One region of the Edaphobacter dinghuensis genome, then DNA from elsewhere that is predicted to be linked to it. Evidence: riboswitches for the same ligand, from Rfam matches in the RefSeq annotation. Region 1 holds a riboswitch; each other region holds the start of a gene.

What was found. A riboswitch is a leader RNA that binds a small molecule or an ion and turns the genes downstream of it on or off. The one in region 1 is predicted to bind cobalamin.
Region 2: linked by a shared signal. The riboswitch ahead of metE (5-methyltetrahydropteroyltriglutamate--homocysteine S-methyltransferase) and the one ahead of IEW09_RS09475 (TonB-dependent receptor) in region 1 are both predicted to bind cobalamin.
Region 3: linked by a shared signal. The riboswitch ahead of IEW09_RS03945 (ribonucleoside-diphosphate reductase subunit alpha) and the one ahead of IEW09_RS09475 (TonB-dependent receptor) in region 1 are both predicted to bind cobalamin.

The regions. Positions count from the first base shown of each region.
Region 1 covers NZ_BMGT01000002.1:939,192-949,446, forward strand. The annotation lists gene IEW09_RS09460 (hypothetical protein) at 1-117, shown strand, start outside; gene IEW09_RS09465 (SRPBCC family protein) at 243-713, shown strand; gene IEW09_RS09470 (DinB family protein) at 817-1,356, shown strand; gene IEW09_RS09475 (TonB-dependent receptor) at 1,436-3,910, opposite strand; cobalamin riboswitch at 3,947-4,168, opposite strand; gene IEW09_RS09480 (group II truncated hemoglobin) at 4,300-4,785, opposite strand; gene IEW09_RS09485 (quinone oxidoreductase family protein) at 4,825-5,790, opposite strand; gene IEW09_RS09490 (hypothetical protein) at 6,031-6,564, shown strand; gene IEW09_RS09495 (glycosyltransferase family 2 protein) at 6,658-7,632, opposite strand; gene IEW09_RS09500 (S53 family peptidase) at 7,911-10,255, opposite strand, start outside.
Region 2 covers NZ_BMGT01000002.1:521,020-531,274, reverse strand. The annotation lists gene aroA (3-phosphoshikimate 1-carboxyvinyltransferase) at 1-256, opposite strand, end outside; gene IEW09_RS07840 (hypothetical protein) at 388-840, opposite strand; gene IEW09_RS07835 (tetratricopeptide repeat protein) at 989-2,218, shown strand; gene IEW09_RS07830 (PspC domain-containing protein) at 2,328-2,642, shown strand; gene lysA (diaminopimelate decarboxylase) at 2,644-3,933, shown strand; gene IEW09_RS07820 (YebC/PmpR family DNA-binding transcriptional regulator) at 4,313-5,053, shown strand; gene IEW09_RS07815 (acyloxyacyl hydrolase) at 5,135-5,893, shown strand; gene ftcD (glutamate formimidoyltransferase) at 5,903-6,823, shown strand; cobalamin riboswitch at 6,828-7,021, shown strand; gene metE (5-methyltetrahydropteroyltriglutamate--homocysteine S-methyltransferase) at 7,173-9,452, shown strand; gene IEW09_RS07800 (hypothetical protein) at 9,658-10,255, shown strand, end outside.
Region 3 covers NZ_BMGT01000001.1:977,544-987,798, forward strand. The annotation lists gene IEW09_RS03940 (ribonucleotide-diphosphate reductase subunit beta) at 1-560, opposite strand, end outside; gene IEW09_RS03945 (ribonucleoside-diphosphate reductase subunit alpha) at 576-2,972, opposite strand; cobalamin riboswitch at 3,074-3,276, opposite strand; gene IEW09_RS03950 (DUF4450 domain-containing protein) at 3,435-6,896, opposite strand; gene tdh (L-threonine 3-dehydrogenase) at 7,144-8,187, shown strand; gene IEW09_RS03960 (DUF2264 domain-containing protein) at 8,200-9,495, opposite strand; gene IEW09_RS03965 (glucoamylase family protein) at 9,579-10,255, opposite strand, start outside.

The DNA of each region.
Region 1 (10,255 bases):
AGGACCGATGGATTCGGCGTCATCTCCAATCCTCCTTCAACGGTGGACTGGGATTCGCGGAGCAGGGCAAACCTCGGCTCTATCGATTACGTGAATGGAGCTGAGACTGATGCATGACTGGCGAAAGATCTACGAGCGCTACTGGGCCCATCGGATCGACTTGATCCGGCAATGGGCCGAGCGCAGGATGCTGGACCAAATCGCTCGCGAGAGCCAAACAGGAAAGACAAGGAGAGATAACCATGGCGGCTGGAGCTTCTGAACAGACAATGCAAACGCTCGAGGTAGTTCAAGACGAGCTGATCGCGGCAACAATCGATATCGTGTTCGAGTCCATCCTCGAACAGCTCGGGCCACTCAACGAGACGCCAGATGGAACGTCGCTCTCCATGAAGCTTGAGCCATGGCCCGGCGGCCGCTGGTATCGCGATCTGGGCAACAATACGGGACACTTCTGGGGCCACGTGCAGGCCATCAAACCGCCCAAGCTGCTGGAGATCTGCGGACCGCTGTTCATGTCACAGCCTGCCTTCTCGAACGTGCAATACAGGCTGAGTGAAGAAAACGGTCTGACCCGCGTAAAGTTCGTGCACCGCGCAGCCGGCATGATTCCGCCGGAGTTTACCCAGGGAGAGAGAAGCGTCAACAACGGTTGGGGCTATTTCATGAAGAGGATTCGCGAAGCTGCGGAGCGCCGTAGCGGCAAAGCCTAAACATCTTCGAAAGCATGGCGAGGGTGAGATGGAGAGTCATTCCCTCTCGCACAACCGATCGTTCTTTGCATTCTGTAACCATCACCCCAAAAGGAGAGAAGCTATGTCACTCGCAGAGTCTATCTTTACCGAATTTGATATACAGGCACCGATCACTCGCATCTTTCTTGAGCGTTTGCCCGAGAGCAAGCTGACCTGGAGGCCGCACGAGCGCTCCATGACGGCCGGGCAGTTGGCCTTTCATCTTGCGCGCGTCCCGGGAGGTGTCGTGCAGGCAGTGCAGCAGAACCCTGTACAGGCTCCCGAATTCGCCATGGAGACTCAGCCCACCAGCGTTGGAGAGATCCTCGAGACGTTCGATCGGAGCGTCGTCACGGTGAGAAAAGTGCTGCTCGCGTACAACGATGACAGCATGCGCGAAACCTGGCGTCTGATGCGCGGCGATGAGGAACTGCTTGCTATACCCCGAATGCAATTCCTGCGCGACATCATGCTGAATCACTGGTATCAACATCGCGGCCAGTTCAGCGTCTACCTTCGCATGCTCGATGTGGCTGTCCCGGCAAGCTGGGGGCCAAGCGCTGACGAAAGAGACCCCGGCCAGGGTTTTCGCTGGGTACATCGGCCCGCACTCGTCGCCTGATAAACGATCCTCAACAAAATAAAACGGCCTTTGGGTTCATCACCCAAAGGCCGTTTTCGCGTGCTGCTATATAAACCGGTTAGTTGCCGCCAATCCTGATCTTCAGACCGGTGCGGAAGGTGAAGGGCAAGCCAGGATAGCCGATGGGACCAATGTGCTGCTGGCTGAGCAGATTGCCGAACTGGCTGAAGATGGTGACGTGATTGGTGGCAGCGAAGAGGAAGTTGGCGTCGAGCTTGGCATAGCCGAAGTCCAGATCGCGGTTGGGAAGAATAAGGCTGTTGCCAAAGTTGGGATCGAAGCCGTCGAGGTAGGTGGAGTCGTCAGAGCGGCTGGCGAGCGCCCCCTTGAGGGCTGCGGAGAATTTGCTGGTGGTGTACTGTGCGGTGAAGAAGCCAGTGTGCGGTGGGCGACGGAAGGGGCGAGCACCGATCAGGGGGCTCTCGGCTCCAATGGCGATGCCGGGAAGGTTGGGATTCTCCGTGGGGTTGCCGGTGTTGGCCGCGATGGCGTCACCGGAGAACGACTGGATCACAACAGCGTCGAGGTAGGTATAACCGCCACGCAGGAAGATGTGGCGAGTAGGCTGGTATTGCAACTCGGTTTCGAGGCCCTGTGCGCGGAAGGCCAGCGAGTTGAGATAAGCCGAGAAGAGGCCGGAGACCACGCTGGGCGGCAGGCCGAAGTATTGCGTCAGTGCGCCTGACTGCACGCCTTCCAACTGATGATCGAAGATGTTGTGGAAGTAGCCTGCCTTGAGGATGAGCTTCTCGCTGAGGATGTTCTGGTCGATGCCGATGTCGTAGGTGCGTGAGCGCTCCGCACCGACCGGGGTGATGTGATACTGCGCGATGGCTGAGGTATTCCCGGCCAGTTCCAACTGCTTGTAGAGGCTCTGGAACTCGATGGCAAGGTTTGGCTCCTGAACGCCGGTGGCGACGTTGGCGCGAAGCTTGGTTCCTTTGAACCAGCCGTTGCCGGAGCGAACAGGAACATACGAGAGGCCGATGCGCGGTGTTCCGGCTACGCCGTAAAGATGGTTCTTTTCGATTGCACCGCCAAGGGAGTAGAAGAGACGGCTTTTGATATCGCCCTGAAATTGAAGGGTGTACTGATAGTTGGTGCGCTTGGTGATCTCGTCCTCGCCGAAGTCAGGCTCGACGAAGCTGCCGCGCTCGTTCTCGTAACGGAAGCCGAAGAGGGCAGTGAGGTGGTGGGTGAAGGCGTAGTCGGATTGGTAGTAGAGCTCGTCGCGGTTGGAGGCGGAGTCTTCGTTGGGTAGAAAGAAGGACGCCTGCCCGGTAGCGGTATATCCGTTGGCTCCGCGAATGGTGACGTTATTGCCGAAGTATTCGGTGAAGACGTCGCCGCCGCCAAAGTCATAAGTGATAGGCTCGCCGACGTTGGTGAACTGGTGCTCCTGCTCGCGCTTGCGGGCGATTCCGTAGCGGACAAGGTTATGCCATTTGCTCTGGAGCGCACGGTTTTCGAGGGTGAGGCCGGAGTAGATGTCCTGATCGCCCTGCTTGCCGTCCGAGGAGATGCCGTAGAAGTCATGCGCGCTGGGCAGACCGCTGGCCGAAACAGCATTGCGCAAAGTGAAGCGAGCCTGCGTGTTGGCAGTGATGTTGAAGCCGAGGTTCGCTACCGAAGTGGCGGAGTGGAACCTGTCCAGAGGCAGCGCGTTGGAGCTGTCGAAGCGTGAGAAGGCACCATAGTAGTCGAGACGGTTCCATGCACCGCTGAGGGCAGCTTCGTTGCGATAGGTGTGGAAGTTACCGGCGTCGCCCGAGTAGTTGAGCGCAGGGCGAAGAGAGTTGCCGCGTGGGCTGTTGAGGCTGACAACAGAAGCTCCGGCGTCAGAACCGTAGAGGACGCTATTGGGACCGCGGTAGAACTCAAATCCGGTAAGGCCGGTTGAGGAGACATTGCCGAAGTCGAAGACCCCGCCCACGTCTTCAGCGGGAATGCCGTCGATGAGCACCTTGTTGGCCGTGGAGTTGCCGCCGCGAACGAAGAGCGAGGTAGCCCCGCCGTATTGACCGGTCTGAACGGCAGCCGCGCCGGGAGATTGGCGAAGGTCATCGACGATGCCGACCTGGGTGACGAGATCAGACTGTGGGATGAGCGTGACTGGCGAGCTGACCTGCTGGATCGGTGTAGGGATTCCGGTGGCAGTGACCGTGACAGCGGTGGTAACGGAGGCAATCTCGAGGGTGACGTTGCGGGTGACAACATCGGTGCGACCGCCGTAGAAATCCTGGCCGATATTAGGCGTGAAGGTACGCGCCGAGGTAAGCAGAAGGAAGCGTCCCGGCGCGGTGCTGCGAATCTCAAAGGAGCCATCGAGGCCGGTAAGCGAGGCGGCGATGGCGCTCTTACCCTGAATCAGTTGGACACGGGCTCCGGCGACGGCGGCGCCGAGCGGGTCGGTAACAGTGCCGCGAACGATGACGGCGCGAGCGCAAGGCGCGGCAAGAAACAGGATGGCGGCGAGTGCAGCGAGCGTGCGAAGAGATGACGCTGCCGCGGAACGGTGCAGAGGTGCAGACATGAGTGAAGCTCCTCCATTCCCCCCTCGGGAATGTGGTTGATGTACGCAGACGGAACCGGTCTCCTGACTGACGCGATGCATGATGGCCGTGGGGCTTGGCTGCTTCCCTTCCCAATGCGCTACGGCATCAGTGGGAGCGGCTGGCTGGCATTCACGCAGCGATAGTACGGCTGCGTGCGCGAATCACAGTTGCGGGGCAGTGGCGGAGTCTCACCGCGCTTCCCGAGCATTCCGAATCGGGACAAAGGGTTTAGGTGGAACGGCTGGAGATACGATGCCACGCCGCAGGAGAAAAAGGGTGAGGCTTAAGTTTGAGGCATCGATAGGTGGAAGTCAAAATGAATGCATAGCCCGAATGCGGATCGACAAGGTCCTGTCGCTTGCGGCCTTCAGGATTCAGGGGTATCCGGCTGATAGGGACCGCCGGGAACGCCCCAGTTCCAGGCGGGCATCGGCGCATCGCTGACTGGGGTATCGGCAGGGAGCGCCGAGTTGATAACGGCGAGGCGAGAACCCCACTCGAGGTAGGCGACGAGAGCAGAACGAAACTCTGGGTCGGAGGGAAGTTCCAGCTCGTCTGCGGTTTCAAGCAGGAGGCCAACCCAGCGGTGGCGTTGCTGCTCCGTGATGCCCCGCCCCAGGTGGTGACGGATCATGGCAGCGTGTCCACCGTGAAGTCTGGAGTAATCGTCGGGACCACCCAGTACCTCGGCGATGAACTGGGCCACATGCTGGAAGTGCTCCTTCGGCATCTGAGCGAAGAGAGGCTCAAGAATAGGGTCGGAAGGAACCTTCTCATAGAAGCGGTCGATGAGCCGATTGAGGGGCTCTGCGCCGCCTAGCCATTCGTAAAGGGTGGGGACTTTGGAGGCCATGGCTGAAATTTTAGCGCGATCCACCTCCGTGGTCGATTCTTATGGAATAAGAAGCAGCTTTCCCGTAGTGATGCGGGCTTCGAGATCACGATGAGCGTGGGCCGCGTCGGCAAGTGGATACGTGTGCTCGAGCCGAAGCTTGAGTGTGCCGTCGGCGACGGCATTAAGGACAGCGCCTGCTCGGAGCTCGAGCTCTGCGCGACTGGCAATATAGTCCTTGAGAGTGGGCCGGGTGATGTAGAGCGAGCCGAGACCGGAGAGCCTGATGAGATCAAAGGGCGGCACTGGGCCGCTGGAAGCGCCGAACAGCACCAGGGTTCCGCGCGGACGAAGAACCTCGAGCGATTTGTCGAATGTAGACTTGCCAACGGAGTCATAGACAGCGTGCAGACCGGCGGAGCACATCTTTTTGATCTTCGCTGCGAAGTCTTCTTTGGTGTAGAGGATCACTTCATCGGCACCGGCGGCACGGGCAAGATCGGCCTTCTCATCGTTGGAGACAGTGGTGTAAACGCGTGCCCCAAGCAACTTCGCCATCTGAATAAAGAGAAGCCCTACACCACCGGCTCCGGCATGGATGAGGACCTCGTCATCTCTGCGTATGGGATAGGTGGAATATGCGAGGTAATGGGCGGTCATCCCCTGCAACATGGCTCCGGCTGCCTGCTGAAAGCTGACCCCGTCGGGGATGATAACCAGGCGGTCGGCGGGAGCAACGGCCAACTGGGCGTAAGTTCCAGGAATGGAGCACCAGGCGACCCGGTCTCCGGCCTTTACCGTCGTGACGTTGTCTCCAATCGCCACAACCGTTCCCGCAGCCTCCTGCCCGAGAGTGTAAGGCAGCTTCGCCGGATAGCGGCCTTCGCGGAAATAAACGTCAATGAAGTTGACGCCTGAAGCTTCAAGACGGACAAGAGCTTCGCCGGGGCCGGGAGCCGGTGTGGGGAGATCGCGAAGAACGAGAGCGTCGGGGCCGCCGGGAGCGAGAATCTGGATGGCTTGCATTCTGAATTGGATGCCGTCAGAGATGATTCTACTGTGTTTTTTTGAGCAAGGCGGACAGAGGAAAAGAGCGGGGGATGGGCCTAGATTTAGATAGCGCCTGCTCTTTGCGGCATGGTATTTTGCGTGATGATCGCAGGCTGCGAGACGCCGTGTTCTCAGGCGTCGTTGGTGGACCTCTCCCGGTTTTGAACTTTATCTGTAAATTTGCGCATAATATACAGGTCCTTCTGAGGTGTACGGATGCGGTATGGGCTAAGTTGTGGGCTGGCACGTGGGCTATGGGCTGGATTGCTGACCGCCGGGTTGGCGACAGGGATTCTGGGATGCCATGGGAAGGCGGAGCCATCCATTACCGGGGTGCCCTCGGAGCAACCGACGGTGCTGGCCGCCAAGGGTGCCGCTGCAATTGCTTCTATCTGTTCCCGGCAATCGTTCGCCACGGCGAAAGCGGGCGTAATCGCCGGAGAAACCAAATTGCGCGAAGACGTCTTCGAGATGCGCGATCCCGTATCGTATACAGTCATTCCCTACCGGTTGGGAGCTACCGTGAGACTGGAAACGATGCTGCGACAGCAAGCAGCGGCTCCGGGACACCCCAACGATCAGGCACAGTGCATGAGAGACTTTGCCGATCACCTGAAGGGACTAAGCGATCCGCTGGTGGCAGCGGCGAAGAACCAGGACCAGGTAGACGTACTGGCCTTCAAGGACGCCGAAAAAGAGGCCCAGCAGGAGATCGAGTCGCAGGAAGAGATCGAGAAGGACACCAAGTAACCTCAAGCCTCGGCAACTTTATTGCAAAAAGAACATAGCCCCTGTCAGTTTGATCAGGGGCTTTGCTATGTATGCAATTTGGATGCAGCAACTTTACTGAAGCAGACTCTCTTCGGAGCGGAGCCGGATGACCCGGTCTACAGCATAAGGAGCGCGGTGGGCTGCGGTGAAGTAGTGGCGAACCTGCAACTCGCCGAGGAGGCCAATGCCAATCATCTGAACACCAGCGAGGATCAAAATACCGGCGATCACAAAGATGGGGCCATGCTGATCCATAATTGGCTGGCCGCTGAGCAGCTTGAGGATGAACAGCCAGATGGCAAGGCCCGAGCCGGTAGCCACGCCCAGCGCGCCGATGGTTCCGAAGAAGTGCAGCGGTCGGGTCATGTACTTCAACAGGAAACGGATCGTCAGCAGGTCGAAGAAGACGCGGAAGGTACGGGAGATGCCGTAGTGGCTCTTACCGAACTCGCGGGCAGGATTGGAGATCGGAATCTCGCAGATGCTGGCGCCGTACCACGAAGCGAGCGCAGGGATAAAGCGGTGCATCTCGCCGTAGAGCGGGATATTTTGAATGACCTCGCGACGATACGCCTTGAAGGTGGTTCCAAAGTCATGGATGTTGACGCCGCTGAGCGTCGCCATCAACCAGTTAGCCGCGCGTGAGGGGATGCGGCGCATGATGAAGTTATCACCGCGGTGAGAGCGCCAGCCGCTAACGACGTCATAGCCCTCTTCGAGCTTGGCAAGGAAGTTGGGGATCTCGTCGGGATTGTGCTGCAGATCGCCATCCATGGCGAGGATGTAGTCACCGGTGGCATGATCGAAGCCGGCGGCGAGCGCCGAGGTCTGGCCGAAGTTGCGGCGAAGCTTAACGACAAGGACGCGGCTGTCTACCGCGGCTATCTCTTCGAGCAGGCGATAGGTGCGATCGCGCGAGCCGTCGTCGACGAAGACCAGTTCAAAGCTGTCGCCGACATGCTCCATGATGGCCTTGAGGCGATCGTAGAGCGTGGTGACATTGTCTTCTTCGTTATGAAAGGGAACGACGATGGAATATTTCGACACGATGTTAATGATACTCCCCAAGTAGAGCGGCCTGTGTTGTTTAGACATGTTCGAATAAGGTACGGTTGCAGATTTTTTAGCTGACAGAACATTTGTTGTTGATCAGCGCAAAACACTCGCTTCAGAGATCCCCGCAAAGTGGCCTCTCTTCAACTGGAACCGTACCGATATTTGAACGACGAAGCGATGGCCGCAAAATGGGTCTTATCCATTCAAAACAGGGACTTTACCGAGCGGTAAAGTCCCTGCCTGTCGGAACAAAAACAGCTTGTGTTGCGCTATTGAACGACCAGGGTGATGTTCGCCGAGGAGGACTTCGACGATGCGCTGTCCGTTCCCGTTACGGTAAGAGCGTAGGTTCCTGAGGCTGCATTGCTAGTCGTTGTCGTGGTGGTAGAGCTACTGCTGCCGCAACCAAAGGTCGAGAGCGTCGCCACCGAGATGACACCGAGCGCGAGGAAGATGCGCAGTTTACGAGAACGGCCTCCCAGAAGACCGCAGAAGAGCAAACCAGCCAGAGCTATGCCTGTTCCCGTCCCCGGAGAGAATGGCCGCGCAGGAGACTTTCCGCGAGCAGCCTGAGGGTGGGAGTTGGAAAATCGAAGCTTCGCACCACTTCCTGAAGGCGATACATTGGCTCCGGAGCATTGGGACGCAGATGTATAGATCGTCAGCGTTGCGGGTACGGGAGCGGTTCCGCTGACCGTAGTTGTACTGGTGCTGCTGCCGATGGTGTAGCAGGCTGCCAGCGACGAGGGGCCTGTGACCGACCAGTCGATAGTTCCCGTATAACCGTTCACCGGAGTTACCGTGATGGTAGAGGTGCCTGTGCTTCCAGAGGCTACGGTAATGGTGGTAGGGGCTGCAGCAATCGTGAAGTTCGCACCCACATTCACAACGAGCGTATTGGTCGACGGCGCATAGGTTCCGTCGCCGGAGTAGGTCACGCGAATGACGTGTGAGCCGTCGGTAGTGGAAGAGAAGCTATAGGTAGTGGTACCGCTCGAAAGCGTTGGCGCAGGCGATACTGGCGTGCCATCTACCAGAATCGCAACTGTACCGGTGGGTGTGCCCGTACCGGTAGAAGGAGCGACAGAGATAGTGAGTACATCCGCAGCGCCGGAGGCTGGAGCAGTGCTGGCCGCGGTAATGGTTGTAGTCGTGGCGAGGAGCGATGAGCTACCCGCGACTGCAGCCGCCTTCCATGCGGTAAGCAGGTTATTGAAGTCAAGCGAGCCAAGACCGCTGGCCAGGTCGTAGCCGGGACCGGCGGCATAGAGCGAGGTGTTCGCCGCTGCGGTGGTGCAATAAGCTGTTCCGGCGGTGCAGGCATTGTTGCCGGTAGTGATGTCGTGAAACGCCGAGGCGTAGGTCGAGGTATTGGCGGCAAGCGTGTAGAGCGTTGGGTTGACGACGCCCTGCCCCGTCTGGCCGGTCGCCTGATTAATCATGGCCACCATGCCCGCAAAGATAGGAACGGTGAAACTGGTGCCACCGGCAACGGTCAAGTTGGTGTTGCTGCTGTCGCGGAAGCCATTCGAGCAACTGCCCGTGATTCCGGTCCCCGTGTCGCTGGAACAATAGAGATAGCCAGCGTTGTTGGGCGAGGCATCGAGTGAGATATCAGGCACCACGCGGGTAGTACCCGAGGGAATACCAGGAACACCCACCTGCCAGGAAGGCCGGGTGGTATTGAGAACGCTGACACCGCCGCCGCCTGCGGAGATACCGATGGTCGAAGAATCGTCGTTCCAGATCTGCTCAGGGATGTAGGACTTGGCTGAGCTGATAACATCGCTGCCGCTGGACGCTGTCCAGTAACTGCTGCCGCTGGCGACGTTGGCGGTGGAGAACTCGGTGCCGCCCATGGCAGTTACATATTGGCTGCTGGCGGGAAAGTCTACCGCAAGGGCCTGCTGCTGCGCGGTGCTGAGTCCCTTGACGCCATAGCAATCGGTCGAGCCTTCATCTCCAGCAGCCGCGATCACCGTCTGTCCCTGCGCTGCCGCCTGTGCAAACACACTGTTCTCGGTTGCGTATGACGTAGCCGAATACTCAGTTTCGCAGCCGCCGTAGCTGGTGCTGATAATGGGCGCGATGTCGTTATCGACGGCGTATTCGATGGCGTCGTTCACGCTGGCATTGGTGTTATTGCCGGAGTAGACAAAGTAGATAGTCGCGCCGGGAGCGATAGCACCCGAGTATTCGAGATCCAGATCAGACTCGGACTCGTCTCCGGTGTAAACGGTAGAGCTACCAGTGCTCGGCACAAGGACGAGCGTAGGGTCCTTCTTCGTGAGGCCCGCAGCGCTCTGGAAGTTCTCGATATCAGAGAGTGTGACGGCAGACTGGCCCATGATCGCAATCGACTGGCCAGCGCCATTGAACCCTGCGCTCTGCGCTGCCTTAATGTCGTAGATCGTCTCGATATCGCCAGGAGTCAGATAGTGATTGCCAGTCTGGCCCGAGGTGAAGTTTGCAGTGGGAACGACCTGGCCTTGCTTCACCAGCATGTGCGAGTGAGGACGGAAGTTCGAAAGATTGGTGACTCCCTGAATGACGGGAGAGAGTGCCGCGGGAAGACTGATATCGCTGGCAGGAGCGAAGTGGGTGGTGCCGTCGG
Region 2 (10,255 bases), 420 kb from region 1:
GGCGCTCCGGCTGGCGAAACGCTCCGGCGACGCCGGTGACCTCAATGGTCTTGTCCTTTTTGACGACGGTGGCGCCAAGGGCCTCCATGCAGGCGAGCGAAGAGTGAGGGTCGGCACCGGTAGAGAAGTTGGAGAGGATAGAGGTGCCTTCGGCGAGACCGGCGAGCATGGCATAGCGATGGGAGATCGACTTGTCTCCAGGCAAGGTAAGAGAGCCTTGCAGGGTGCGGGCGGGACGGATCGTTTGAATGGACATTGAGTTCTAGTTTAGGTCATCGGGTTATCGCGAGGGAATGTTATGTCGCAAGTTTTGTAATCCTCCCGATTTGCGATGGGACGAACGCATTCGTTGGCCGGATTTTCTCAAGCCCTGCGTCGAGTACAAAACTAGTCCCCGGCGCCCTTGGTCTCATGTTTGGGGACGGAAATCTTTGGCTCGTCTTCGAGCTCATCCTCGACTCGGAGAAATCGCCGCATGTAGCGCAGCGGCTCCTCCGATACGGCCATCTCGCGAAGATGGTAGCGCCATGCGTCTTCGCGCGTATTGCGCCGCGTGTACGCTTTGCGCTTCACCGTGCCAACTGTTCCGTCGGCCATGCGCCGCTGAAAGGTCTGCGATGGCACCTGAAATGTCATCAGCTCGCCGCCCTTCCAGAACGAGGACGCAAACTCGTGCGAGAACAACAGCACGTAGTAGCGTTTCTCGGCCGACAGCATCTCGATCGCATGATGCGAGTGCTGCCACGGCAGCCCAAGATGGCTGGTGTACCACTTGCGAAACTCGAAGCCATTGGCCCGGGCCTGTCCAATCAATAGTTGAAGCAGTTGAAACCGTGTCATAAAGTCCGTTTTATCCTGAAGCTCGTACGGTACCTGTCTCTAGTGCAGGCGTCCAACTGTATAGTTTACGGTGAAGAGCCGTCCAACACATACACAGAGGCGTCTCTCGCCTCCGCAACCTTTACCCCAGAATCGGTGTTCCGGAACGATGACACTCAAGCCGCCTACTCCAGCGATTCTAAGTTCACTTGTGCTGTTGCTTGCGCTGACCGCATCGGCCGTTGGGCAGCCTTACAATCCGGCTGACCACACCGACCCCATCAATCTCACCCCTCTCGTTCAAGAGGCCCGCGTCGACTTCTACAACCTCGACTACGACAGCGCGCTCGCTCGCTTCGAGACCGTACTCAAGGCCAATCCGCAGAATCCCATGGCCATCGACTACGTGCTCACGACGATCATCTTCCGCGAGCTCTACCATCAAGACCTGCTCGACACGACCTACTACGCGCACAACAGCTTCCTCAGCTCCAAGCGCGACGTTCCCGTCCCCGAGTCCACGCGCCAGCGCATCGAAGACCTCACCAATGGCGCCATCGATATCTGCGACAAGCGCATTCACGAAGATCCGAACGACAAGAACGCCTACTTCGCGCGCGGCTATGCTCGCGGAATGCACGCTGCGTTCATCACGCTGGTCGATCACAGCTACGTCTCGGCGGCACACCAGGGACTCGCCGCGCGCAACGACAGCGAGCAGGCACTCAAGATCGATCCCGGCTACGCCGACGCCAAGATGGCAGTAGGCATTCAGCAATTTGCCGTGGCCAGTCTGCCGCGCCTCCTGCGCATCATGGTCGGTATCGCCGGAGTCAATGGCAATAAAGAAAAAGGCCTGCAGATGTTGCGCGAAGCAGCAGCGCAGGGAGTCGTGACGCCCGTCGAGTCGCGCACCGCGCTTGCACTCTTTCTCCGCCACGACGCCCGTTACCCCGAGGCACTTGTCGTCGAGCGCGGTCTCGCCGAGCAGTATCCGCACGACTATCTCTTTCAGTTAGAAGTGGCCAACATCACCAAGGACGAGGGCAATGGCCCTGCCGCCATCGCCGCCTATAAAAAGATCCTCGTCGATGCCGCCAGCCCCGGATACTTCTTCGATCCCCGGCTGCACATGACCTACTTCGGCCTCGCCGACACGCAGCGCGGCCAGAACGACATCGCCGATGCTGCAAAGAACTACCTCGAGGCCGCCGCGCAGCCCAGTTGCAGCGACTGGCTTCGTCGTCGCGCCCAGTTGAATGCAGGAGAGATGTTCGATCTTCTCCACAACCGTTCCGAAGCCATCAGACAATACGAGCAGGCCAGCGCCGGAGGCGGCGACCAGTCGCAGGCCGACGCAGCGCGCAGGTACCTGAAGACCCCTTACGCCGGTAAATAAAACCCAGGGAAATCTGGCAAGTAAATGCCACGGAACAAGATGCATTAAAGATGCGTAATTATGACAAAATAGAGTTCGCTGCGATTTAGTTGTTCTTTGGAGGGCTCCCATGTTCTGTAGTCATTGCGGAAAGCCAATCGAATCGTCGTCACGTTTCTGCACGTCCTGTGGGGCCGCCGTCAACGCCGCTCCTTTTATGGAGAACGCTTATCAGCCCACGCCTCGGCTGACCCGTCCTCGCCACTCCCGCATGATCGCCGGTGTCTGTGCCGGTTTTGCTCTGCACTATGGCTGGGACCTCAACCTGGTCCGCGTCATTACGGCGCTGTTCATCATCCTCACCGGCGTCGGAGCCCTGGCCTACATCGCCGCCTGGGTCATCATCCCCGAAGCCCCCTACGCACTCCCGATAAAGAGCACCTAGTTTGCCCAGAAAAATCGTCTCGCAGCCAAGCCCTCGCCCCTTCGCCTATCGCAACCGCACCTTGCACTGCGATGGAGCCGACCTCTCCACCCTCGCCGAAGATCATGGCACCCCGCTCTACGTCTACTCGGCGCAGCAGATCTCCGCTCGCTTTCAGCTCTTTGAAGAAGCCTTCAAAGCCCAGCCGCACACCATCTGCTACGCAGTCAAAGCCAACTCGTCTCTGGCCATCCTGCGCCTGCTCGCGCAGCAGGGAGCAGGCTTCGACATCGTCTCCGGCGGCGAGCTCGAGCGCGTCCGCAAGGCCCACAAGCCCGCGCTGGCCCGGGTCGTCTTCTCCGGAGTAGGCAAGCAGGTATGGGAGATCGACGCCGCCCTCAAGGCCAACATCCTCCTCTTCAACGTCGAGTCCGAAGCCGAGCTGCACCTGCTCGCCGCCCGCGCCGAAGCCCTCCGCATCCGCGCCCGCTTCGCCCTCCGCGTCAATCCCGACGTCTTCGCCGACACCCATCCGTACATCTCCACCGGCCTCAGTGAGCACAAGTTCGGCATCGACATCAAGGCCGCCCGCGCGATCTACCGCAAAGCGGCAAAATCGAAGTGGCTCGGCGCCGCCGGAGTCAGCGTCCACATCGGCTCTCAGATTCGCAAGGTCGATCCCTTCGCCGCAGCCACCGCTCGCGTCACCGCTCTCATCGCCGACCTCAAAAGCGACGGCCACAATATCCGCTACATCGACGCTGGCGGCGGCCTCGGCATCGACTACGGCACCACCGCCTTCAACCCAGCCCAACAGGTGCAGAAGTACGCCGCCGCCCTACGCAAAGGCCTCGCCACCGAATCAGCCCACCTCATCATCGAGCCCGGCCGCTTCATCGTGGCCCAGGCCGGAGCGCTGCTCACCCGCGTCCTCTTCGTCAAAAAGAACGGCTCCAAAACCTTCGTCATCACCGACGCCGGCATGAACGACCTCATCCGCCCCTCGCTCTACCACGCGCACCACGAGATACTCCCCATCAAGCAGCCGCGCACCGCAGCTCCATCGCTCACCGCCGACATCGTAGGTCCGGTCTGCGAATCGGGAGACTTCTTCGCCCGCGACCGTGTCCTCGCCGCCGTAAAGCCGGGCGACCTGGTCCTGATCCTCGACGCCGGAGCCTACGGCATGAGCCTCACCAGCAACTACAACAGCCGCCCCCGGCCAGCCGAAGTCTTAATAGACAACGCCAAAACCACGCTCATCCGCCGTCGCGAGACCATGCGCGACCTTCTGGCACCTGAAATTCTCTAGCTGCTCTCAAAACGTCCGACAAAATATCTGTCAAGTCCTTGGAAGGCGTAAGAATCAGAAAATAAACAAGATAGTGGTTGCAAAGCAGTTATAGCCCACTCGCTATAATGGAAACAGGGCTTCAAGCAGGGAGAAGTTTATTTCCCCTTTATAATCAGTTATTTACCGATAACCATCATCAAATCAAGACTTTACATTTTAAAGTCCCTGGAATGAAGACTTTAGATACTTAAGTAGGGGAGTGGGGGGTACTTCGATCAGGTCCACCCTTCCCATCTCCCGGCCGCCAGAACTTGCACCGTTCAACATGCTAAAATCGAACGTCGTGAGAGCCCGTGGAACCTCGCAGCCCCACACAAAACCATGATTGAGGTAGTACATGTCCGGCCATTCAAAATGGGCCACAATCAAGCATAAAAAGGGCGCGCTTGACGCCAAACGTGGCAAGATCTTCACCCGTCTCATCAAGGAAATCACCATCGCCGCCAAAACCGGTGGCGGCGGCGACCCGGACGGCAATCCCCGCCTGCGCACCGCCATCGCTGCGGCCAAGGCCGAGAACATGCCCGCCGACAACATCAAGCGCGCCATCCAGCGCGGCACCGGCGAGCTCGAAGGCGTCTCCTACGAGGAGATCACCTACGAGGGCTATGGCCCCGGCGGTGTGGCCCTGATCGTCGAAGTCCTCACCGACAACAAGAACCGCGCCGTCAGCGAAATCCGCCACGCCTTCTCGAAGAACGGCGGCAACCTCGGTGCCGAGGGTGCGGTCGCCTGGATGTTTACGAAAAAAGGCGTCATCAGCATCGCCAAGGACGCAGCCGGCGAGGATAAGCTCACCGAGATCGTCCTCGAAGCCGGAGCTGAAGATCTGAACGATGAAGGCGAAAGCTGGGAGATTCTCTGTGATCCCAAGGACTTTGAAGCGGTTACCGACGCGCTCAAGGCTGCCAAGATTACGCCCGAGCACGCCGAGGTCACCAAGATTGCTTCGACCTACACCAAGCTCGAAGGCTCTCAGGCAAATGCCATGATTCGCCTTCTGGAGACGCTCGAAGACCTGGACGACACGCAAAATGTCTACTCCAACTTCGACATGGACGAAGCAGCAGTAGCTTAACTCTAGCGGTCAACGATTCACCCCAGGCCGCCGCTTATCGGCGGCCTTTCTTCTGCAACAGGCAACAGACGGAGCGACATAGTGACCAAGGGATTTCTCGGCATCGCAAGACCACTGATCGGGGCGCTGGCCCTTGCACTTTCTATCCTTCCCGTTCACTCTGCGCTCGCGCAGGCTGCGGCGACCGGCGATGCAAACCCGTTTCACGCCAACTCCGGCAAGCTCCCCTTAGAGTTCGGCGTGCTCGTCCAAAGCGGTGTCGGCCTGACAGAGAACCGCAATAGCTTCAAGTTCCTCATGGCCGGCGTTCACGCTGGAAAAGTTCTCACCGACGATTATCTGCACGGTCCGCTGCGCGGCAACTTCGAGTACGCCGTCGAGGTCTTCCCCTTCTGGCAGTCCTACACGCCGAAGTTCCAGCGCGCCAACTGTAGTGCTGCCTCTACCTCGTCTACCCTTTCCTGCTCGCCTCTTTACACAGTCGGAGGAACTTACAGCGGCGTCTCCATCACCCCCATCATCCTGCGCTGGAACTTTACCGGCACGCGGCGCATCTCACCCTGGATACAGGGTGCGGGGGGAGTTCTTTGGACGAATCACAAATATCCGGCATTCGGCGGGCAGCCTTTGAGCCTCTTCAACGACGGCCCCAACACCGACGCCAGCGTATGGAACTTCACGCCGCAGGGAGGCGTTGGCTTTCACTACTTCTTCCGGCCGCGCCGGTCTATCGATTTCAGCGCCAATGCAGTGCATATCTCATCCGCTTCACTCGGAGACAAGAACCCCGGAGTGAACGCAAGCCTCCAATTCACAATCGGCTATACCTGGTGGAAGTAAGACGGCCCTATGAACCCTGATGCAATCATCGAGTGTGTCCCCAATTTCTCTGAAGGCACGGACCCTGTAGTTGTAGGCAAGATTGTTGCAGCCATGCAGACTGAGAGCGTGAGCCTGCTCGATTGGTCGCTCGATACGGCGCACAATCGTTCGGTCGTCACCATCGCCGGGCCACCGGCGGCTGTGATCGCCGCAGCGGTCAAGTCAGTCGGCAAGGCGGCGGAACTCATCGACCTTACCAGACAGAAGGGCGTTCATCCTCGTATCGGCGCTGCCGACGTCGTTCCGTTTATCCCCGTCAGCGGCATCTCCATGGCAGAGTGCGCTGTGCTGGCGCGACAGGCAGGTTTGTTGATCTGGCGTACCTATGGTGTCCCTGTTTACTTCTACGGAGCTGCCGCCGCGCGTCCGGATCGCGTTCAGTTGGAAGATGTGCGCAAAGGACAATTCGAAGGACTCCGCGAAGCGACGCGCCGCGATTCGTCCCGTTGCCCCGATATCGGAGGGCCGAGCCTTCACGAGACCGCAGGCGCCTCGGCCGTTGGAGCGCGTAATTTTCTGATCGCCTACAACGTGCATCTGCACCAACCCGATATCTCTGCTGCCCGCGCCATCGCCCGCGACATTCGTGCCTCGAACGGTGGCTTGCATGGTGTGAAGGCCATCGGTGTCGTCGCCAATGGCCGCGCGCAGGTGAGCATGAATATCACCGAATTTCAAATCACTCCCATGCGGCACATTCACTCGACCATCAAGCATCTCGCGCAGCGTCATGGTGTTCTCATCGACGACGCGGAGCTTATCGGCCTTATTCCTGAAGACGCTTATGAAGAAGGTGCTGATTGGGTCAAGCAGATCACGGGCTTCGATCCGGCGCTGAAGATTCTGGAGCGACGTCTGGAGCAGCCGCTCGCCTGGCCCACCGTCTGATGTAAAGTGAAAGATGTGTAGGTGCAAGACCTCGGTCTTGTTAAACGGGAAGCCGGTGAGATTCCGGCGCTGACTCGCAGCGGTGATGGGAACGAACAACGCACGGCCAAGGCCACGCACTGTTCTTGAAAAAGAATGGGAAGCGGCGTTTAGTAGGTAGCCCAAAGTCCGAAGACCGGCCTGCCGCCACCACCGCGGAAGAGACGCTTGCGTCTCCCACTGCGGCTGCGCTGAGGACGCCGGTCTCGAGTCTGGATCGGTTGCCAATGTTCCGTTGACTCCGCTATAGCGGAAGCGACGATGCCTGCGCATAAGGTGGTTCCGCCGTTTTCAGGAGAGGAACCCAAAGATGTCATCGCCTTCACAATCCACTACAAATCTTGTCACCGCAAATCTGGGATATCCACGTATCGGACGCCATCGCGAGCTGAAGTTCGCGCTTGAAGAGTTCTGGCGCGGACGCCTGAGCGAGGCCGATCTGCTGGCAACCGCAAAGACCTTGCGGCAACGAAACTGGCAACTGCAAAAGGACGCCGGTCTCGATGTCATCCCGAGCAACGACTTCTCGTTCTACGATCAGGTGCTCGATGCTCTGGTGCTCGTCGGCGCAACGCCGTCGCGCTTCGGTGCTGGCCCAGTCACGCTCACTCGCTACTTTCAGATGGCCCGCAACAGCAACGAGCAGACCGCTATGGAGATGACCAAGTGGTTCGATACGAACTATCACTATTTGGTTCCAGAATGGAGCGACGATCTCGCGTTCACGCCTGACACGACGAAGTTGCTGGCGGAGTTTGCTGAGGCAAAGAGTCTCGGTATCGCGACCAGGCCCGTTCTGATTGGCCCAGTCACCTTATTGCTGCTTGGCAAAGCGGTTGATGGCACCAATCCGTTGGATCTTTTGCCTCGACTGCTTAAGGCTTATCGCACAGTGCTTGGCGAGCTTGCGGCGGCTGGTGCGGAGTGGGTTCAAATCGATGAGGCTGTTCTCGTAACCGACCTTCCGGAAGGCTACGCAGCGGCGTTTCGCTCTGCCTACGTCGAGCTTGCCAACATTCCGCTCAAGCTGATGCTCACGACTTACTTCGGTGAGCTTGGCGACAATCTCGAACTGGCATGCTCACTCGGCACAGCCGGATTGCATATTGATGCGGTGCGAGCGCCGAAGCAGGTTGCTGAAGTAGTCAAGCAATTGCAGCCTACGCAGACACTCAGCCTCGGTTGCGTCGATGGCCGCAATATCTGGCTTGCAGACCTTAACGCATTGCAGAGCGTTGTTACGTCGGTTACTGCGAAGATCGGAGCGGAGCGGTTGCAGCTTGCGCCGTCCTGTTCGTTGCTGCATGTCCCTTATGACACCGCTGATGAAGACAAGCTCGATCCACGCGTCCTTAGCTGGCTTAGCTTCGCAAAGCAGAAGGTGGAAGAGCTTGTGCAGCTTGCACAGGGGCCTGAAGTCGCTGCAACTGCCTTTGCCGACAATCGCCGTCGCCACGAAGATCGTCTTGCGGCGGATAGCAGCACTAACAAGGACGTTCGCGAGCAGCTTGCCACTCTGTCTGAAGGAGCTTTTCGTCGCAAGTCTCCATACCAGCAGCGCGTCACCGTGCAGCGGGAGGAGCTTGGTCTTCCTCTGCTGCCGACAACCACGATCGGCTCTTTTCCGCAGACGCAAGAGGTTCGCAAGCAACGCGCTGCACATAAGAAAGGCACGATCTCGGATGCGGAGTATAACGACTTTCTGAAGCAGAAGACGGAAGAGTGCATTCGCGAACAAGAGCAGATCGGACTAGACGTTCTCGTTCATGGCGAGTTCGAGCGCAACGACATGGTGGAGTACTTCGGTGAGCATCTCGCCGGTTTCACCTTCACGTCGAACGGCTGGGTGCAGAGCTACGGCTCGCGCTGTGTGAAGCCGCCCATCATCTACGGCGACGTCTCGCGTGTCCGTCCGATCACGGTCGAGTGGAGTAGTTATGCCAGCTCGCTCACCACAAAGCCGATGAAAGGAATGCTTACCGGCCCAATCACCATTCTGCAATGGTCGTTCGTTCGCAACGACATTCCCGAACGCGATGTTGCCTGGCAGATCGGGCTCGCCTTGCGCGAAGAGGTACAGGACCTCGAAGCGGCTGGCATTCGCGTGATTCAAGTGGACGAGCCTGCGTTGCGCGAGGGGCTTCCGCTGCGGCGGTCGGAGTGGCCTGCTTATCTTGACTGGTCGGTCAAGGCGTTTCGGCTGGCCACGTCGAGCGTCACAGACGGCACGCAGATCCATACGCACATGTGCTACTGCCAGTTCGAGGACATTCTGCCTTCGATTGCGGCGTTGGACGCGGATGTCATCTCAATGGAGACGGCGCGGTCGCGTATGGAGATGCTGCATGCGTTCAAGCGGCATGGCTATCCCAACGAGATCGGGCCGGGCATCTATGACATCCACTCGCCACGCGTTCCAGCGAAGGAGGAGATGGTCGGACTGCTGCAACTAGCTCTCGACGTGCTTCGACCGGAGCAGCTCTGGGTTAATCCGGACTGCGGTCTCAAGACGCGGGCGTGGCCGGAGACGATTGAGGCGCTTACCAATCTCTGCCAGGCGGCGGTTGAGATACGTGCCGAGCTTACCTAAATAAAAATGGGTGCCGGATAAAAATGGGTGCCGGGGTCGTTTTTGCGGCTCCGGCACTGCGAAGATGCCTGTTTTGAATACTTCACGCAACCTTCTTTCCAACGGTACGTCCAAAGTGGGAGACTCTTTTGCTTGCTTCTCGCTGTGTTTCACGGAAGAATAGAAAGGTTGGGCCGCAAAAGACCGCGGTCAAGGAGTTACTTCATTGCGCATTCTGTACCGTCACCTTCTCCCCATTGCCGTTCTCGCTCTATCAGCCACCTTTTCTCAGGCGGCCGAGTTATCGAGCGATGCCAAATCGGCGATTCCTAAAGACGTCCAACAGATCATCGTGGTGGACTATCGCGCTATGCAGAACTCGAACGCCGCCATGGCGCTCAAGGAGCGGGTGTTGCCGCCAGAGTTGAAGCGGTTGGAGTCGGCGCTGAAGAATGCCAAGCTCAATGTGGACAAGGACGCGGATGTGCTCGCATTTGCATCGTTCCGCGACTCCAGCGGGCAGGGAACCAGGATCGTCGGCATCGCCCAGGGCCAGTTCCAGACGCAGTCTATTCTGGCGGGTTTTGCCAAGAGCAAGGCCAAGACCACTGTGATCCGCAACAACACCATCTATCCCATGGGTTCGGCTGGGATGAGTGTCGTCTTCCTGGATCAGACCACTATGGTCTTTGGCGACAAGTCCGCGGTCAAGGACGCAGTTGATGCGCGGGACGGCATTATTCCCAACTTCCTGACCAATGGCGACATGGTCAACGAGATGGGTTCAGTAGACCAGCGCGCAATCTGGAGTCTGCTCGACGCTA
Region 3 (10,255 bases), on a different contig from region 1:
GCAAAAAAGAAGAGGCCTTCGATGCATCCTGCAAAACAGATCAGATTCAGGACAAACTGCTTCTGCTCCTCTGGCGTGCGCAGCTCATCGAGCTTTTGGATCGAGTCCATCCAGCGCATGCAAAACTGTGCTTTTTTCGTAATGGAAGGAATGTTCTCGACTGCTGCAAACGCTGCCGCCCGGGCATCCGGATCGGGAACATAGTTATCAAGCAGTGTCAGGTAGAACTGCACATGCACAGCCTCTTCGTACAGTTGCCGCGACAGATAAAGTCTCGCCTCGGGCGAATTGATGTGCTTATAGAGATTCAATACAAGATTGTTTGAGACGATTGAATCTCCTGTGGCAAAGAACGCAACCAACCGCTGAATCAGGTGAATCTCGGCAGGTGTAAGGCGCGACCGCAGGTCCACGAGGTCGGTTGAGAAATCAACCTCTTCTACGGTCCATGTATTTTTAATCCCATCCTTGAACATCTCAAAGAACACGGGATACTGCATCGGTCGCAGCGTAAGAGACAAGCCTGGATCGAGAATAGAGTTAGGTGCTTTCGTTGACATAGTTATCTTCCGCCTTTACTGGCAAGCCTCACAGGACTCGGGGTTATCGAGCGAGCAGCTCACATTCGCGCTCGCAGCTGCTTGTAGGTCCACGCGATTGCCAGCGGCAACCGTAGTCTTTGCAATCTTCGTCGCCGGGCGCGACCGCAGATAATACGTCGTCTTGATTCCACGCTTCCACGCATACATATACATCGAGCTGAGGCGGCCAATGTTTGGAGACTCGGCAAAGAGGTTTAGAGACTGGCTCTGGTCGATGTAAGCGCCGCGATCCGCTGCCATATCGATCAGCGACCGCATCGGCATCTCCCACACCGTGCGATAGATCAGCTTCAACTCCTCTGGAATCTCAGCGATCTTCTGAATCGAACCCTCAGCCATCTTGATCCGTGAGCGAACCTCTTCTGACCACAACCCAAGCTGCTGCAGCTCGCCGACAAGATATTTATTGATCTGCATGAACTCGCCCGAAAGCGTCTCACGCTTGAACAAGTTCGAGATCTGCGGCTCAATGCACTCATAGCAGCCAACGATAGAGGCAATCGTCGCAGTGGGCGCAATGGCAATCAGCAAGGAATTACGCAGTCCTACTGTCTTCATCCTTTGGCGCAACAGCTCCCAGCGTTCCTTGTCGGTGGGAGTTGTGCCCCACAGCTCAAACTGAAACTCGCCCTTTGCGGCTCGCGTCTCCTGAAAGGCAGCATGAGGTCCATGCTGCTCCGCCAGGTCGCACGACGCACTTAACGCATGGAAGTAAATCTCCTCCTGAATCTTTGCTGAGAGAACTCGCGCCTCTGCGGAATCAAACGGAATCCGCATCTGGAAGAACACATCCTGCAACCCCATCACGCCAAGTCCCACTGGTCTCCAGCGGCTGTTTGCGGCTGCTGCCTGTGCGACAGGATAGTAGTTGATGTCGATGACGCGATCGAGCATCGGCACCGCATGACGCACCGTCGCAGCCAGCTTCTCGAAGTCGAATACGCCATCTGTCAGGTGACGTGCAAGATTAACAGAGCCAAGATTGCATACAGCTGTTTCCGCCGAAGAGGTCACCTCTGTAATCTCCGTGCAGAGATTCGAGAGGTGAACGATATTTCCTGCGGCGCCCGTCTGATTGTTCTTGATGTTGCAAGCGTCCTTGAAGACCATCCATCCGTTACCGGTCTCTGCGAGCGTGCGCATCATCCGTGCGTACAGATCGCGGGCCTTCACCTGTCGCCGATAGAGTTGCTTTTCCTCCGCTTCCACATAGGCTTTATCAAAATCTTCGCCATACAGATCGGTGAGGTGAGGAACATCCTTCGGATCGAACAACGACCACATGCCATCCTCGTCGGAGCGACGCATGAATAGATCAGGAATCCAGTTCGCCAGATTCAGGTTGTAGGTTCGTCGCGCCTGATCGCCGGTGTTGTCGCGCATCTCGAGGAACGATTCGACGTCTGCGTGCCATGGCTCAAGATAGACGCAGCACGCGCCCTTCCGCTTGCCGCCTTGATTTACTGCTGCGACTGAAGAGTCCAAGGTTCGTAGCCACGGCACGATGCCATTCGAGATTCCATTGGTGGCGCGAATCAGCGAACCTTCCGCTCGAACGCGATGAAATGCCAGCCCAATGCCTCCCGAAAACTTCGACAGCAACGCGACCTGCTTATAGGTGTCGTAGATCGAGTCCAACGAGTCCGCCGGAGAGTCCAGCAAGTAGCACGATGACATCTGTGAGTGCTTCGTTCCGCTGTTGAACAGCGTTGGCGAACTCGGCATGTAATCGTGCGAAGCCAGCAGCTTGTAAAACTCGACGGCCTCATTCACCCGCACCGACAGGCCCGCCGAAACCCGCATAAAAAAATGCTGTGGCGTCTCGATCACCTGTCTCGTAATTGGGTGTCGCAGCAAGTAGCGGTCATACACCGTCCGCAGGCCGAAGTATTCAAAGCGGTCGGAGAAGCGGTCGTCGATCGCGCTGTTCAGCTTGCGTACATTTGCGCCAACAAACTCCGCGGCATCCTTCGAGATCACGCCCTCGCGATGGCCTACCTCAATCGACTGCGAGAACGAATAAATATTCTGCCCGCTCACCTCTTTCGAGATCGTCGCCAGCAGCAACCGTGCTGCCAGCTTCGAATACTCCGGCTCTTCTGCGATCAGGGCAGCCGCAGTCTGAATCGAGATCGAATCCAGCTCTCGGGTCGATGCGCCATCGAACAACCCGCCAATAGTCTTGCTGGCTACACGGATCGGATCGACATGGGGCAGACCATGGCAGCAGCGCTCGACCGCGCGAACGATCTTATTAACGTCGACAGGTTCCAGAGCGCCGCTGCGCTTACGAACCTGCATCTGCGGAGCAATGTCGGCAGCAGGAAATTGTGGATCAAGGTCAGAGAGCGTCGTCTGTAGAGTCGCCACGGGGAGGTGTCCTTTCGCTCCGGGAAGACACAGATGGAAGGATCGCCGAGACAGACGCCGATCACCCCATCCTCCCCTCGGAGGCGCGTGAATTTTGTGCCATATCGGCACATCTCATGGCAGGTCTTCGGACTTTGCAGGCCACCTACTTATCCCAGCTTCCCAGCCCATTTCTTTTGATACTGGACCAGTGCTCGTACGGGATGTTCGTTCCTGCTTACCGCTGCGGGGCAGTTCCGGAATCTCACCGGGTTCCCTATTAAACCCAATTTCGCAATTGGGTGCCGTGAAGTAAAACGACTATATCAAGCGCTTTTTTATGCGTCAATCACAATATGTAGGGGCATCTGTGCATATCCGGCTATTTGCATGGAATAGCAAAACACCCTGGGTTTGCCGCGGTCAAGGCATTCGACTTTACTGAAAGAGGCACTGCGATGCACGGTATTTAAAGAGCTGCTGCTAACGAATCAATGTAGCCGCGAGCAAGGCGAGAACGACTCCATAAAGGCTGCATTCGATTTTGATCGAGGCCAGTTCTCGTTCGGGATGCAGGTCAAGTGTGAGAATGGTCGCAGAACCTCCTTGAATCGGTCTTCCTTTCCCCCTGAAGGTGGCAGGATCGAGAAGTCGCGTCTGTCCAGTACGTAGATCGACTCGTGGTGGCAGTGGAGCGTCATTGATAAACAGATAATCATCGAGCAAATAATCCTGCTCGATGGGCCACCACGTCTCCGGTGTACGCAGGACGAGCTTTGAACTGGTTCCATCCTTGTAGATCGCGCTTACCGTGCCATGTTGCATATGGCTGGCTTGCGGATAGGTCGTTCCGGCCATCAGCAGATATAGTATGCGTGCGTTGCCGGACACGGAGAATTCGATCGCCTGCTGATCGAGCTCCCATTGCGAGATGAAGGAACAATTAGGCGCAGAGGGGCTTTCCGGAGTAAGGAACGGAACATTGATGCTGGTGTGAAGTGTCCCTTTTGCATTGCGCAGACCGGTATCGTCGATAGCAGCTTGCTGATCGAAGTTAGCCCAGCCGCCGAGAAGCGTCTCGGGCAAAGCAAGTGAGCAGAAAGGCGATCGCGGTGCAGCATAAGAACGGGTAAAGATATCGTTGATATGCCCTTCAAAGAAGGGAGCCAGTTCGATTGGATCAATGATCGTGGAGGAGCTAACAGAGGCAGCAGTATCGCCGAGCAGAAGCTGTGGAGCGATTACCTCGAAGCTGATCGGAAGCCAGTATCGGCAATCCTGCTGCTGCATTCGGGCAAAGATTGTGTGGTGTCCCGGTTTGATCGCAACGCCATCTCGCAGACAAGACTGCGGATCGTCGATGAGTGAATAAGTGAGGCCGGAGGGAAGTGAAACAGTCTCATTCAAGTGATAGGTGCGGAGCACAGGGCGAGCGAGAGGAGCAACGCCATGCCAGTGGATGGATATCTTCCACGATGGCTCTGCTGCAAAACGGATGCGAATGGAGGGAGAGCCGACTGCTTCAGAATCGAAGTGAGCAGTGACAGGCCTTCCATTTGCGGTGATAACGGGGAGAGTCATCGTGGCTGCAGGCAGTATCAAAGCGAGTTCTACAGGCTTTTGCAGATGACTGACGATCTCGAACGTCTCGTTGAGGCCCTCGCGGCGCCAGGTAAAGTCGATATCGGGATGATGAAGTGCGACTTCGTTCCAGGACGCAGGAAAGCCTGGGCGGATAACGAGGGAGTTGTGCAAAAGGTCTGGCTGAATGCCATAGAGACCTTCTATCAAAGCGCGGGAAGTAATGCCGATGGGATCGCCGAAGTCGCGCTGAGACTCTTGGCGATGAACATCGAGCTGCGAGGTCATGTGCAGGTTGCCCGGGCATAGGCCCATGAACATCGAATCGAGGAGATTACCTTTCAGGAGCGCGAATGCTTCGTCTCGCATCCCGGTCTGCCAAAGGGCCAATGCAGCATGGCTGTTTTCGGCGAGCAGAAGAAGATTCAAAGACCATACGTATGGCAACCAGTCGGAACAGGGCAGAAGGAACCAATCGCCAGAAGGAACATCGGGGCCGTGGATGGGGACGTGCCGAAGTGTAGCAAGAGACTCAGCCACCATCTGCCATGCCTGTCGAGCCGAAGGAACTTCGGAATCGATGGCGTGATACATGCTCCAAAGAGCTGGATTGGTGTAGGTCGTCTGCAGGCCGAGAATGTCTTTGGATTCGGCAAAAGTGCCTTGCTCCGGAAGCCACAAGAGCTGTTGCATCGCCTCATAAATAAGGGAGGCTTCGGACTCATAGGGCGTAGGGTCCTCTTTGAGAAGCCGCGCGATGGATGCAGCAGTCTTGTTGAGAAAAAAATTATATGCGGTGGAGTGAGCAGCGCCGCCTCCATTGTATTGAAGATTATCGCTGGCCCAGATACAGGCGTAGGCTTCGTAGAGTGGAAGTTCTTTTTTGTTCGAGGTGGATTGCAGGTCGTCATAGGTGCGACGGAAGAGACGCTGCTCCCACTGGATATGACGATTGAGCGCGGGCCATACCTCCCGTGCAAATTCGAGATCACCGGTCCAGCGAAGATGCCGGAGCAGCGCGTCGAAGAAGACGAGATTCATGTCGTAGTGATTGTGCGAAATGTCACCGTTCGAGTGGAGCAGGGACTCCTTACGCGTGAGATGAGTGTTGGGATCAGCAGGCCCGGTGGCGGACGAATCGTCGGCGGAGCGCGTTGGAAGTGGTGCCAGGTTCTGCCGCGCGATCCAATGACGCAACTGCTGCTTCATGCGGTCATGGTTGCCAAGAGCATCGAGCGCATACGGGCCGCGCCATCCTGCGAGTGGGTTTCTCCAGGCGACAGCACCGTGCATGACGCATTGTTGTTGCGCGTCCCACAGAGCATCGGCAGCTATATTCAGTGCTGGAATAGCAGCGTTGATATACGCATCTGGAGTCGCAAACTGAACGGAAGAGGCTATAGCGGCAATCTGCTGACTACGAGCCGAGAAAGCTACGGCATCGTGTGCTACAGGCAATGTCTCTTGAGCAAAGACGCGGCGGATAGCGATATATAACGGTGCTGTTTCAAGCGGGACTGAACCCGTCAGAATGGGAAGCTCGCCTGCTGTTGAATTTGCAAGAGTTTCCCAATCTGTATTCCAGTCCTTTGCGTTGGCAGTGCCAAGCGTTGCTCCGGAAGGAAAGCTAAGTTGCATGCTCGCGGCGTGGCTTTGCTGATAAGCAGTAGAGCCTTCTATCTTGTAGCTATTCCCAGAGCACTCTTCCGGGCGGAGTTGAAAAAACTGGCTAACTGGTTCAACTTCGCAACCGATATCGCCGCCGCGTCGGCCTTTGCGTCCGCTGACACCTCCAAATGCCCATGTAAGCATGGTTCTCGAAGGGAGGTCTTGCGGCGTAACAGCGAGGTAGATACCCGCGCCTTCGCCTTGCGTCATGAGCTCAAGTTTTAGCAAGCCATTACTAAGCAGCCGATCTCGAATTTCATAAATCATGCGACCGGGGCGATAACGCGTCGTCACCGTATCTGCTTGAAAGGCCCATTTGGAAGTGGTTCCGTTTGCGATGCCGATGCGGAGATTTCCTCCATGTCCGGGAAGGTAGAGCGAGAACTCCGGCAGGTCGCCAGCGTCGACGCGGAAGGCGTTATTAGGACCGTAAAGAGGACGGTTGAAAAACTCCTTGCCATTTGCAATCAGAAAGTCACCGTTCTCCGGAATGTATCGAAGAGGCCGCGAGGTATTGTCTTTGAGGAGTGGTCGAATGCCACCGGAAATAACCTCAGGCGAATCGCCGGCAGAGCGCACTCGTTTTGCAGGAGCACTTTGAGCGAGAAGGCGTTCCAGCGGGCCAGTAGAGAGTGCGGCAGCAGCAGCGGAGCGGGTGAGAAATCGGCGACGCGTCCAATCAGAGAAAGAGATCATGGGAAGAAGGCACTCGAATGCTATATGCAGAAGGTTGTGCGCGGAAAAATAGGAGGCTTACAGACAACAGAAGGGTTGGAGACTTGCACGCATGGATTCTTAGGGTAAGAGGTAAACGTTCTATAAGTGGAATGCTAGGACGGCAGGAGAATTTTTTCAAATGGAAAATAAATTCCGCGAAAGATAATCAACTTGCCTTTACATCGCGATGGCGGCGAAAGATGTTTCACTGGTACAGGGGGATTTAATGAAGGCTCTTGTAAAGGCACATGCAAAACCAGGTTTGTGGCTTGAGGATGTTCCCGAGCCGGTCATCGGCATCAACGACGTTCTCATTCGTGTTCGTTATACGGGAATCTGCGGAACAGACGTTCATATCTATCACTGGGACGAGTGGGCCCAGCGCACCATTCCCGTGCCAATGACGATCGGCCACGAATTTGTCGGAGAGATTGTGCAGGTAGGCTCCAATGTCAACGACTTTCATCCTGGAGATATCGTCAGCGGCGAGGGCCACGTTGTCTGTGGACGATGCAGAAATTGTCTTGCAGGAAGAAGGCATCTCTGCGCTGCTACATCGGGAGTGGGCGTAAACCGTCCTGGCGCTTTTGCGGAATACATCGCTTTACCTATGACGAACATCTGGCGTCACCATCCTGATATCAATCAGGAGGTCGCTGCCATCTTTGATCCCTTTGGCAATGCCGTTCATACGGCGCTTTCGTTCGATGTTCTCGCAGAAGATGTTTTGATAACGGGAGCAGGTCCTATCGGCATCATGTGCATCCCGGTTGTTCGCCACGCAGGCGCGCGGCACATCGTTATCACCGATCCCAACCCATATCGTCTCGAACTCGCCCGAAAGATGGGGGCCACGCTCGCGGTGAATCCGATGGAGACGCCGATCGCAGAGGTGCAGAAGCAGCTTGGACTTCAGGAAGGCTTCGATGTCGGTCTTGAGATGTCGGGAAATGCTGTAGCGCTTCGCGAGATGATCTCGAACATGAGCCATGGTGGAAAGATTGCGATCCTCGGTATTCCTTCTAAAGCGATGGAGATCGATCTGAGGCAGGTTGTCTTTAACATGCTCACGATTAAAGGCATCTATGGGCGAGAGATGTATGAGACCTGGTACAAGATGAGCGTCCTGATCGAGTCTGGGCTCGATATCTCTCCCATCATCACGCATCGGTACTCGTACGCCGATTTTGAGCAGGGCTTTCAGGCGATGATGTCGGGAATGACGGGCAAGGTAATTCTCGATTGGACCAGCCTTATTCCTGATGCTTAAGCTGCCTGCGCTCTACTCGTCATGGGCATGGTCAACCGGAATATCTATTCCTGACCATGCCTTTTGTTGTGTCCATTGCGATGCGGGTGCCGACCAGAATGTATCTGATGGGGGCAGGCCGAGGGGCAACCACGCTGCACTGGCGAGGTAGAGGCTTCCGGTTGAGATGTAGGTTTCGCCCAGCGAAGGTTGGAGCCCTGCAAGTCCAATCTGCAGCCATCCGTCTGATGAAAACGTTCCGGCTGGTGTAAGCGTTCGATGCTGAACAGCAGTTAGAGCGCAGCGTACCTGTTGCGGAAGAACGATCTCAGGCAGCATATGGCGACGGCTGCAATCTGCGAGCAGATGAAACGCTCCGCAACGGTAGGTAATGGAGCGACCCACGATTGGGTACTCGCCTTGAGGGCTGATCACTCGTTCCTGTATCGCAGCATATCTTTGGGCACGAGCATGGATCGCAGGACGCATATTCTTCCATGCCGGCTCAGTGTCTCCCAGTGTCTCGATCAGTTGCAGCAGATAGGGATGGATCACGAAGCTATCGTAGTAGTCCGCGTGATAGTGAGGGCCATCGCCATAGGTGCCATCGCCGACGAACCACTCCATGTGTTTGCGCAGGGCATAGTCAACGCGGACTCGATCCCAATCAGCCCCCAGGGTCATCAGCAGCGCTTCATTGATTGCTGCAAACAGTAGCCAATTGTTATAACCCGGCAGCACGATGCGCTCTGCCTTCAACGCCTGGATCAGCCTCTGACGCGTGGCTGCATCTAACGACTGCACAAGTTGGCGTGGCGCACGAAGCAGCGCCAGAGCAAGAAACGAGGCGTCAACGACGGTCTGCGAGGACGCACCGAAGCGCATGTAGTCGGGCGAAGCCGGATCGACAGCAGACGTGATCGCAGCGAGCGCCCACTTCCGATAGCGACTTCGCAACGCCGTCTCCTGTTGTGATTCCTGAGCAGAGGGTTCCAGTTCGAGCCAGGGTGCGAGACCTGCCAGAAGACGTCCAAAAGCCTCAAGGGGAGAGCCGACTGCGCGTTCAGCAGCTAGTCCGGGAGCAGCCATAATCGGCATGGTTGCACGCAACTTGTGCTCGCTGAGAGCATGCAGTACAGGCTCGGAGACCTTCTCGAGATATGTAAGCCAGGAGGCTCGATCTTCCGCTCCGGAAGAGGGCACTGTGACAGAGCTTATTGCAGCAGCTTTGGTTTGGGCTGTGCCGTCTTTTGCCAGTAGAGTCGTTGCGCCGACGGCCATGGTGTTGAGTAGAAAATTACGACGGGTCTTCGAATCAGGCTGATCCATGCATCTTCCTCTGAAAGAGTTCACCAGAAGCAACCATAGGTTGTGCCCTCATCAAACGTCAAACGGTCTTCTGATCTTTCAGATTATTTCTTTAGTGAATTGATCATGTCTTTGCTCAGCGGCTTCTCGTGCAACAGTAGCTGCGTAGCTTTTACGCAGGGATTCGCATGAAACCACTGCTGCACGATGTTATCGTGCAGCAGATTTGCCACTGCCAGCAGGGACATTCCCTGGTGATGGGCCATCCATGAGCGGACCAGACGCGGTTGCTTACCTTGCGTAAAGTCGGCAGCCTCATATAAGCCATAGGCACCTGTCCAATTCATCGAGACCATACGGCGCAGGTTGTTCAGAGCATCGTTACGCAATAGCGTCAGTGCAAGATAGGTGGAGTAGGGAGAGATGACTGGCCCATCTTCTGCGCCGTACTTAAGCGCAAGCGATGGGATTCCCCATGCCTGATATCGATAGCGGCCCGAGGCCTCGGTTTCTGCAAAGCCTGACTCTGAGATGCCCCATGGAATATCGCGAACATACTCGCGCTGAATCCGTACGGCCGCCTGTAGAGAACGGGCGATCAGCGTATCGGGATAAGTCCGCATCCATAGCGCGGGCATCATGTATTCAAACATGGTCCCGGTCCAGGAGAGCAATGCGGCCCGGCCATTGACGATCACATGCGACCGGCTTAGCCGGAACCATGATTGCTGCGGCACATCTCCCTTGGCAATAGCAAGCAGCGATGCAATGCGTGCCTCTG